One region of the Acholeplasma sp. ORD1043 genome, then DNA from elsewhere that is predicted to be linked to it. Evidence: riboswitches for the same ligand, from Rfam matches in the RefSeq annotation. Region 1 holds a riboswitch; each other region holds the start of a gene.
What was found. Region 1 has a riboswitch for cyclic di-GMP ahead of PG914_RS01310 (hypothetical protein). Riboswitches for the same ligand answer to the same signal wherever they lie in the genome.
Positions count from the first base shown of each region.

Region 2: linked by a shared signal. The riboswitch ahead of PG914_RS05255 (hypothetical protein) and the one ahead of PG914_RS01310 (hypothetical protein) in region 1 are both predicted to bind cyclic di-GMP.
Region 3: linked by a shared signal. The riboswitch ahead of PG914_RS06745 (hypothetical protein) and the one ahead of PG914_RS01310 (hypothetical protein) in region 1 are both predicted to bind cyclic di-GMP.

Region 1 is NZ_JAQLOJ010000002.1:39,287-42,580, forward strand. Features, by position in the region: gene PG914_RS01300 (hypothetical protein) at 1-133, opposite strand, end outside; gene PG914_RS01305 (hypothetical protein) at 216-1,148, opposite strand; gene PG914_RS01310 (hypothetical protein) at 1,148-1,894, opposite strand; cyclic di-GMP riboswitch class I at 1,946-2,021, opposite strand; gene PG914_RS01315 (EAL domain-containing protein) at 2,078-3,294, opposite strand, start outside.
Region 2 is NZ_JAQLOJ010000012.1:4,686-7,979, reverse strand. Features, by position in the region: gene PG914_RS05265 (S24/S26 family peptidase) at 1-190, opposite strand, end outside; gene PG914_RS05260 (hypothetical protein) at 304-894, opposite strand; gene PG914_RS05255 (hypothetical protein) at 937-1,452, opposite strand; cyclic di-GMP riboswitch class I at 1,510-1,590, opposite strand; partial or broken gene PG914_RS05250 (pseudouridine-5'-phosphate glycosidase) at 1,680-2,599, opposite strand; gene PG914_RS05245 (PfkB family carbohydrate kinase) at 2,601-3,294, opposite strand, start outside.
Region 3 is NZ_JAQLOJ010000020.1:8,122-11,415, reverse strand. Features, by position in the region: gene PG914_RS06750 (hypothetical protein) at 1-1,229, opposite strand, end outside; gene PG914_RS06745 (hypothetical protein) at 1,336-1,917, opposite strand; cyclic di-GMP riboswitch class I at 1,962-2,038, opposite strand; gene PG914_RS06740 (diguanylate cyclase domain-containing protein) at 2,367-3,294, shown strand, end outside.

The DNA of each region.
Region 1 (3,294 bases):
CTTGTGCACTGAATGGATCAATTGCAGCTGTGTTGTTAATTGTGAACCATGCGTAGATACCTACTGATAATGCTACGCCTGTTAGTACTAATGAAAGTACTGATAAAGCGAATTTAGTTGTTAAACTTTTCATATTTGTTCCTCTCCTTGAGAATGTTTTTTAATATTTATAAACTATTTTCTTGTTATTGGCTGTTAACCATTTATAACCCTAATTAATTTTCAAATCTAGCCGCTTTAAATCTTAGGCTAATAAGTAAAGCGTCTGCTTGAATCGCATCCATGGAATCTGGATCCCATCCTTCTATCCAGATAGACACTGTAGCATGTCCTCTGTATTCATAGATGCCATCTACTTCATTCACTAGGATAGTTTCTGCGACTAAACTTACTTTATCTAGTGCGATATCATCTTGTAGTGGTGAGAAGTTAGATAAACGATAAATCATATTATTTGGTGCTTCAGGTGGTACTAATCTAACACCTAATCTTCTTTCGTAGTAATCAAGTGCTCCAAATAATTTTCCGTATCCACGTGCTTCGTTTTCAGAAGGGTCATATATAAATGATAATTCTTGTTCATCATTTACAACTCCTATTCTAACAGCGTCAGACGCGTGATACAAGCGATTTTCTCCTGCTGTGACATATATGTCACCATCATTAAAATCTATTGGTGATGTCCAGTTTACACCACGACTTACAACAAATGTTCCTTTGGTGTTAGGTGCAAGTTCGAAACTTGGTGTTTTCCTATCTGCTAGGTAAACAAATTTTTGATGCGCTGCTTCATTTTCATTATCGGTAATCACTTTGAAGTAGACATCAAATGTGAGGTATTCAGTCCTTGGATCTGCATAAACTCTTGTAGATGTTGGACTTGCGTAAAAGGTTTTGCCATCCGGTGAGGTGATATTGGTTAATCTAGTTGTCTTACCGATATGTTCCCTTAACATTTCTTGTGTAATATTCTTGTGATAGTTTATACCATCTAATGATAGGTACAAATTATCATCTTCTCCTACTCCCATTTCAACCCCATCAACGAGTGATGATTTTGAAGTGTTAAACCAAGCGTATACTGAGGTGGTTAATGTAATGGATATTAACGTGAGTGCAAATAACGCTGCATATATTTTCTTAAGCATTATGAGCCTTCTTCGTTTACCGAGAAAATCATTTGGAGTTTTAGTCTACCACCCATTAAATCTTCTTCGGTGTATTTACCAATACTCTTTAAATAATCTTCTAAGTATCCATCAATCCAAAGTATGACGCTAATTTTAACTGTGTTTTGAGCTTTTAACTGGAAGATATTACCATCAACTGCAACTTGTCTTGATGCAAATGATAGTGACTGCACACCTGGGATTCGATAAGATTGATATTCATAGACATCTGCAACATTATCAACGACCACCATAATTCTTAAGTGTTCTTCAATATGTTTTGAGGTTTCTAAAAATAGAATCTTATAATTCAACCTGTTGATGGTTGCCGCCTCGTTCATATTCTTTAAGTAGAATGTGAATGCAATAACTTCTCTATCTTTATCTTTAACATCAGGAAGGTAATATCCAGGAGTTTGTATGACATTTTGATAGTGGAATGCCATCACACCTTCGTAGGATGCTTGGTTGACAAAACTCATCCCAGGATATCTTAGAACAGTACGTGATTCAGCAAATGTTGAATCTTCTGAGATTCTAATTGAACTGTCAGAAAATTGATCAATTGCTACTGACATATCCCCAGTGTATTGTCCATAAAATGATACGACCCCCATTGTTACGGATAAGAATCCAAACAGTGGAATGAAGAGGAATATTAACTTGGAAAATTTAGTGGCATTTCTAACGGTTTTACCAATGCCCCATACTTTACTTAACGCCATGGTTACCTCGTTACCTCGTTTAAAAAACAAAAAGCCAGTGCCACATAAATTGTTGGCAACTGGCTACCATTTGACAGGTCCTATAGTTTTGCGTCACTAGATTTCTCTAGCTTTGCCTTTTTCGTATACTAGTATTTTATCACGTTTTTTTATAGTGTCAACAAAAATGTATGCGACAAATTTCTAATCCTCAGATTGTCTTAAGAAAGCCGATAACTGTGTTTGATCTAAAGGTTTTGCGATAAAATAACCTTGCGCATATGAGACGCCTTTTGTATACATATCCTGAAATTGTTCTTCAGTTTCTATACCTTCTGCAACCAGTTTGATTTGCTGTGACTCGACAAAATCAATAAGCATCTTTAAATACTTACGTTTATTATAATTTTCTTCTAGTTTGAAGAACTCTCGATTGAGCTTAATCATGTCAATCTTAAATCGTTCTACGATGTCTAATACGTCATAATCTGTCGTTGAGATATCGATTGCAATTTGGAATCCTAAGGTTTTAATTTTAATTAAGTTACGTCTAAATATTTCATTTTGTTTGTAAAGCGAGAATTCTGGAATTTCAATCGCTACTAATTCTGCTTTCGTTCTATGTTTTTGAATTAATCTTTGGAAGATTGTAAAAGTTTCTTCATTTAGAATCTGACGAGGAGAAACGTTAATATTGACCACTAGGTCATGGATTTGATATAGCTGACTTAAATCAGTTTGTAAGAGGAGCGCTTGTTCTACACCCCAAATACCAATTTCATCTAATTCACCAGATTGTTCTGCCATACTCAAGAATGAACCTGGTGCTAAGAGTCCTCTTGTTGGATGTTGCCAACGTAAGAGTGCTTCAACCCCAAGCACTTTAGTTTTATCCTCAGTTGAAACAATTGGTTGATAGTAGTACAAGAATTCTTCTTTTTGAATTGCTTCTTTAATTTCATGATATAAATCAAGATATTCCTTACCTTGATTCAGTTCTTCTGAATAATACTTAATATCATTACCACCATTTTTCTTAACGATATACATAGCAATATCTAATGCTTGGAATAAGTGCTCTTTAGTATTACCGTGTAGCGGGAATGTTGCAATTGAAATACTTACTGTTTTCTTAATGGTGACACTATCTAGGATATGCACCTTACGTTCTGAATCTTTTTTAATTTGTTTAGCCAGATAAATAATTTTAGAATGATCAAAACTATCTGGAATAAAGACATAGAATTGGTCAGGTTTAATACCTTGTGAGATCACAGATTCTTCAGGAAGACTTGATTTAATATGATTAGAGACATAACTCATAATCAATTTTTCTTCTTCTTCATTGAAGGTATCAACAATATCACGGTAATGGTCTAAGTCAATTAGAAATAACGTAAATGGTTTATTCTTCTTACTAT
Region 2 (3,294 bases), on a different contig from region 1:
ACACTACAACTAAATCGCCTTGATTAAGCGATGAGTCAACTCCTGAAAATCCACCATAAACTGCAACTCCAAATAATGTGGATGTCACTGTTGGTAAATAAATAAATGATAGAATAAACAAACCTAAAAGTCCGATAACACTATACAATATGATACTAATTAATTTATTTGAATCAAACTTATCCGCCATATTTATACCCCTATAAAAACGTAATCTTATCCTAAGATTATTGTAACATAAATTAGATTATGTTACGAAAAAGTGGTCTTGTGACCACTTTTTAGTTTATTTTAATTTAGATATTAGTCTTCGATAACTGTAAATAAGACATCAAATGTAGCGGTTGCACCAAACATAGCTTCGGCAACTTCTTGAGCTTCTTCAGCAGTAATTTCATCTTCAATTTCAACTGGTTCAGTTAAGGTCACTTTTACATAAACAGTAACTGCATCACCATTAACTTCAATCACATCACTACCATCAGCTTGGAATACACCATTTACCACAGTACCACCGATTTGGTAAGTAAGATTTAAGTAACTCACTAATTCATTAACAACACCAAAGGAAACATTTTCAAAATCAACTTCAAGTGTACCAGTTGCTTCACTATCTAAATCGTTTGACTCCCATACGATTGAGAATGTGAAGATAATGTATTCAACAGCGTCATCTTCTAATGAGAATTCAGCTTGACCTGCAGGTACTAAAACACCATCAGTAACATCAGCAGTAGAAGCAGATACTTCAACAACTAAACCTGTACCAATTGTGATTTCCCCTGATTCTTCAGCTTCTAAATTGATACTCGCCCAGAATGCATATGATATCCCGATTGATACCACTGCCAATAAGAATAATGCAATAAGCATTAATTTTTGATTCTTTTTCATATTTGTACTCTCCCTTTTTAATCCTTAAGTTTTTTTAAACTTTTAAGAAACAACGTTAAATAGCAAATCAAAGGTTATATTTTTACCCCTAATTGCTTCAGCAATCTCTCTTGTCTCTGGTTCAGTTAATCTAACCTTAACAACTACAAGTAATGAATCGTTTCCAATCAAGAGATTACCTTCATTTGGTAGAATGATCTCTACTAAATAACTGTAGGTAGGATCACCATTAATTAATATATTTTTGACTTGGATGGTTACATTAAGTTCTATGCCGGGTTGTAATTCCTCGCCATTAATATCTAGTTCAAAGGTGAAGATAATTTCGTCCACTTCATCACTTGAGTAAACATAACCAGCTGGAACTAATTTTTTATTGATATTAGATTTATCTTCTTTTAAATCCACTGTCAGTTCAGCTTCATGAATCGTGTCAATAACAATATACACATCAACATATCTTTCAATCGCTGCCCAATATGAAAACGAAATTGAAATAGTGTACATTATAGCAATAGCTAGGACCACAAGAAGTGCAGTACTTAACCTTTTAGTCATACATATCCCCCAATAGCCATGACAAATAAAAAGCAGCCATTGAAATCACGAAAAGTGATTTGCAACTGGCTGCCACGTTAATGTTATGGCCCTATAGCTTTGCGTCCTTAAGTTACCTTAAGTTTGCCGATACAATATGCTTAAATTTATGACTGCTATTATTATAATAAAAAATAGTTTTATATGCAAACAAAATGGATATTTAATGAGACAAAGTACCGAATATGCTATAAATTATTAAGTTTTGAAAGTTCAATTGCTATTTCTGCACCGAGTTTAGCATTGTTATAAACAAGTTGAATATTTGAATCTAAGCTAATACCCTTAGTTGATTTTTCAATGCTTGCAAGTAAGTAAGGAGTGATTGCTTTGCCTTTGATATTATTTTTCTCAGCGGATGCTAATGCTTTCTCAATTTCAGAATTAATAAATGCTTCATCCAATGAAAATTGATTAGGTATTGGATTCGCAACAAGCACACCACCTTGGAGCGGAAGTGTCCATTTGGTTTGTAACAATTTAGCAATTTCTGAAGGTTTGTTTAATTGATATTCCAGTCTAAAACCAGATTTTTTAGTGTAAAATGCAGGGAATTCATCGGTACCAAAACCAACTACAGGCACGCCTTTTGTTTCTAGGTACTCAAGTGTTAAACCTATATCTAAAATTGAATTACATCCTGCTGAAACAACACAGACATTTTCATTTGCTAACTCTTCTAAATCTCTTGAAATATCAAACGTATCTTGACCATTTCTGTGAACACCACCAATACCACCAGTAGCAAACACTTTAATTCCAGTCATTGCTGCGATTAAAATAGTTGCAGATACGGTCGTAGCTCCATTATAACCTTTTGTAATACAATAAGGTATATCGCGTTTTGAAACTTTCATAATGTTACCTACTGACCCTAATTTAGTTAGTTCATCAGGTGATAGACCTACTTTAATTCTGCCATCTAAAATAGCAATTGTTGCAGGTGTTGCACCAGCATTTTTAATAATTTTTTCTAACGTCATACCCACTTCAACATTTCTTGGATATGGCATCCCATGTGAAATGATTGTTGACTCTAAAGCAACAACTGGTTGATTTTTTTTAATGCGTCTAATACATTTGGTGCAATATCGATAAATTGATTCATGTTATTTCTCCTTCACCATTGAAACAAGTTGGTTCACTTTTAATTTCTTATATACAGCATCGATAGATTGAAGTGTAAAATGTGAAAGAATTGTTCCCGTTTTTAGTGGTTCTAAATTATTTATTTCAGCAAAAATTGTTCCTGCAAAGAATCCATCTCTTGCGCCAGTGTCATTAATGATCACTCCATCAAATGACTTTTGGTAAAAATTAATAAACTCTGGAGTAAATTGATATACACCATTTTTTCCTAAAGTTAAGAATATATTATGGATACCTTTATTTAATAAAATTTGACCAATTTGAATTGGGTCATCAAATACAGTAATCATCTTTCCTTCATTAGTATTAATTTTGATGGTGTGGATTTTTTGAAGATAAGGAATGAATTTAGCGGCTTTAGCGCTACTTACTAAGTCAACATAGAATGCTTTATTAAATGTTTTAAAAATATATTCAATCGTATCTTCAGTTAGATTAGCATCTAATACAACAATATCCGCTTTTTCTATATGATCTTGATATCGTCTAATCACTTGAGGTGTAAGTTTTTTAAGTTGATCCATTGAACTAACCGCAGTGAATAGATTACCTTTATCATCATGAATTGCTACGTAACTTGGAGTTTGTTTTACAGTTTGATATAAAACCTTTAACTTTATATCGCGTGCCATGTTCAGAAAATCTTGAGCATCT
Region 3 (3,294 bases), on a different contig from region 1:
TCATAGTGATCTGAACCAACAACTTGCCATGAGTTTGGTGCTGTACCAGGTACATTCGCATTAGCGTTACTTACATTAACAACCTTATAATAAATATCGTTATATTTAACAATGGAGTTTGCATCATATACATTCGTTGGTGAATAATCATTCGTATCAATTAAATTCCAAGAATTATATTCAACACCTGGTTCATATTGATTCGCTCTTGCGGCATTCACAACTTTATAATATTTACCATTATATGTTACAAATTGACCAAGAGAATAAGTAATTGAAGAATTATAAGGAAGAATATTTACTAATTCCCATGCACTTGTATTTGGTGCGCTTGAATTATTATGTTTTGAACGATAAACATTGCCGTTATATTTAACATAAACATTTGCATCATACTGAGAACCTGCAACATAATTTGGGAAGTAATCATTTTTTTGTTCCCAATTAATACGTCCTGCTGGTGATGCTGAAAAATAATATTGATTTTTAGTTTCGTATATGTATCCAAAGTAGTTTACAAGGGTATTTAATGGATAAGATTTCCCATTAACAAATTCTTGAATGAGTGCATTTTTTGTAGACCATCCAACTAAAGTAGAAGGATTATTCGCATTAGCTTGAGTGGCGTTTGTAACATAGTAAAGACTACCATTGTAATCCACTGTATCACCGAGTATATATTTAATCGTAGGGTCATACGGTCTTACACCTAATTTATATCTTTCCCAACCTTCAAGTGTGTTTGGATTAGCAGCATTATTTGCAGATCCTTTTTCAGCAACTCGATAAATTAAATCATTATACATAACGTGGTGATTATTTTCGTATATCCAATTCGTGTTGTATTCTAATATTGCAAAATTGAAAATCGTCCAACCTAAACTAATATCTGGAGTTCTAGCATTTGCAATTCCTGAATTCAAGACTTGATAGAAGTTACCTTGATAGGCAACAACTTCACCGACTTCATATGTGTTTGTAGAAAGATAAAACATCGTAATATCTTTAAACGGACCATATGGTTCACCAGGTGGAAATTTACCACCATAACCTTGATGACTAATTCTATATATAACACCTTGATACCATACCAAATCTCCATTTGCATATGTACCATTTGGATCATATTCAGGTATACCTGATGGTGCTACATCAATTAAATAATTCCAAGAAGGAATTGATATATTATTATGTGTAGCATTAGAAGGATTTCCGATTACTAAATTCATCCAATAAGCAAAGGAAATCGACGTCGTTAAAAAACATGATAATAAAACCATAAACATGATTAAATACTTCAATTTTTTATAACGTGAAAAATCCATTGAATACTCCTTAAACAGTAGGTTTTATAACTTCAAATTTGACATCAAATACGATTGTTTCACCAACAATTTGATCATACTCACCGATGGATTCCGGATTATCTAAAGTAACTAAAATATAAACTTTAACTTTATCTCCATCAATTTCAATTGACCCGTTAGTATTATCTAGACTTGATTCTCCACTTAAGTTGGATGGTTCGACACCACCAACTTGAAAAGTGATATTAAGTAGTCCTTCTAACACTTCATTTTCTGGCGTTATATTTTCAATTGAGACGATTAAATCATAAATGGTTCCTTCGAAATCGGGTTCATCATTATGAGTCCATTCTACTTCATAAACAAGTAAAACAAATTCGACAGCACCGGGCTCTGAACTTGAAGCTCTACCTAGTGGGACTAGTCTATATGTTTCATTTCCAAGATATGAAAAATCAACAGAAGTAATTGAAGTTTTACCAGTACCTATTGTAATTGTATTGTTTGTTTCAGAAGAAAAAAGACTCCTGTATGACCAGAAGGCAAATGTAGTTCCCCCGATAAAGATGAGTAACATGATGAATATAGTTAACTGGATTTTAACTTTCATGTCATTTTCCCCTAAAAAAAGACAGCAGTTTTAACTTCGTTGGAAGTTGCAACTGGCTGTCTCGTTTAAAGACCCTATAGCTTTGCGTCCTTAGGTTGCCCTAAGTTTGCCGATTGATGTTTTTTACTAACGTTATTGTATCACAATATTTATAAAGTTGTGCAAATAACATACTTAAACCTCTAATTCAGAATAAAAATAAGAACTTGTTCTTTTTTTATTGTATTATAGATTTATTTTGAAAAATATTTGCTATAATTTTAGTAATACTGCAAATCATGTAGGGGAGATATATGATTTATACAGCCATAATTTTAGCGTGCTTTTTAATTGCTCTGACAACATCGCTATTGCTTTCTCACTCTTATCATAAAGTGGGTAAAAAGTATCGTGGGATTAGAGGATGGATCATCGGGATTATAATCCATACTTTTGGATTAGTTATTTCTATGTTTTCCAATTCTGTTGTTAAGGATTTTACCGTACCACTTTCAGGTGTACTGATTATGGTTGGTATTTTATGCTTAGTTAGTGGTATAGATCGCTTTTTTGACCGATTTGTAAGTTATTTTGAAATGTATATTTTGATCTTTTTATCGACCTTGTTAATCATTTACTTTAATTCATTTAATTATCAATTAACCTATCAAATTATTTCGTTAAATATTACGGTTTCATATATTACGTTTAGAGGTTCATTTATTTTATTTAAATTAAAAGAAGGCCCGAGTAAGAACAATACAATTATAACTGCATCATTTATGGCAGTTGTTGGTTTAATTGCTGTTGTAAGAATTGTAAATGCTTTTTTTATTGATGTTGAAGTTGCAAACTATCATTTAGTTAATTCAATTGACTACACAATTATTCTTGTGTATTACATACTATTTACTTTACTTGCTATGATCTTTAATTTACTTGTAAGTGATAAAGCATGGCAAGGTATTAACTCAGAACAAACTAAATTTAAGACAATTTTCACCAAGAGTCCGCATGCGATGTTAATGATTTCATATGAAACAGATTTAATTCTTGATGTAAATGAAGCATTTATTAAACAATTAGAATATCAACGTGAAGATTTAGTTGGAAAACATTATAGTCAAGCCAAAGCATTTAGCTTAATCAAGGATCGTCAAGATACAAAGGATTATCAGTTAAATAAGAGAGAAATTCTTAATAAAGAATTACCAATCTTAAAAGAAAGTGGAGAACTTATGCACTCATTACTTTCTATTTCGATTGTGGATGAACTTGAAGAAAAATTATTAATTGTATCATTAACTGATATTACAGAAATATATGATTTAAAAGAAAAACTGGATCGATATGCATATTATGATTCATTGACTGAATTACCAAATCGACGATTATTTT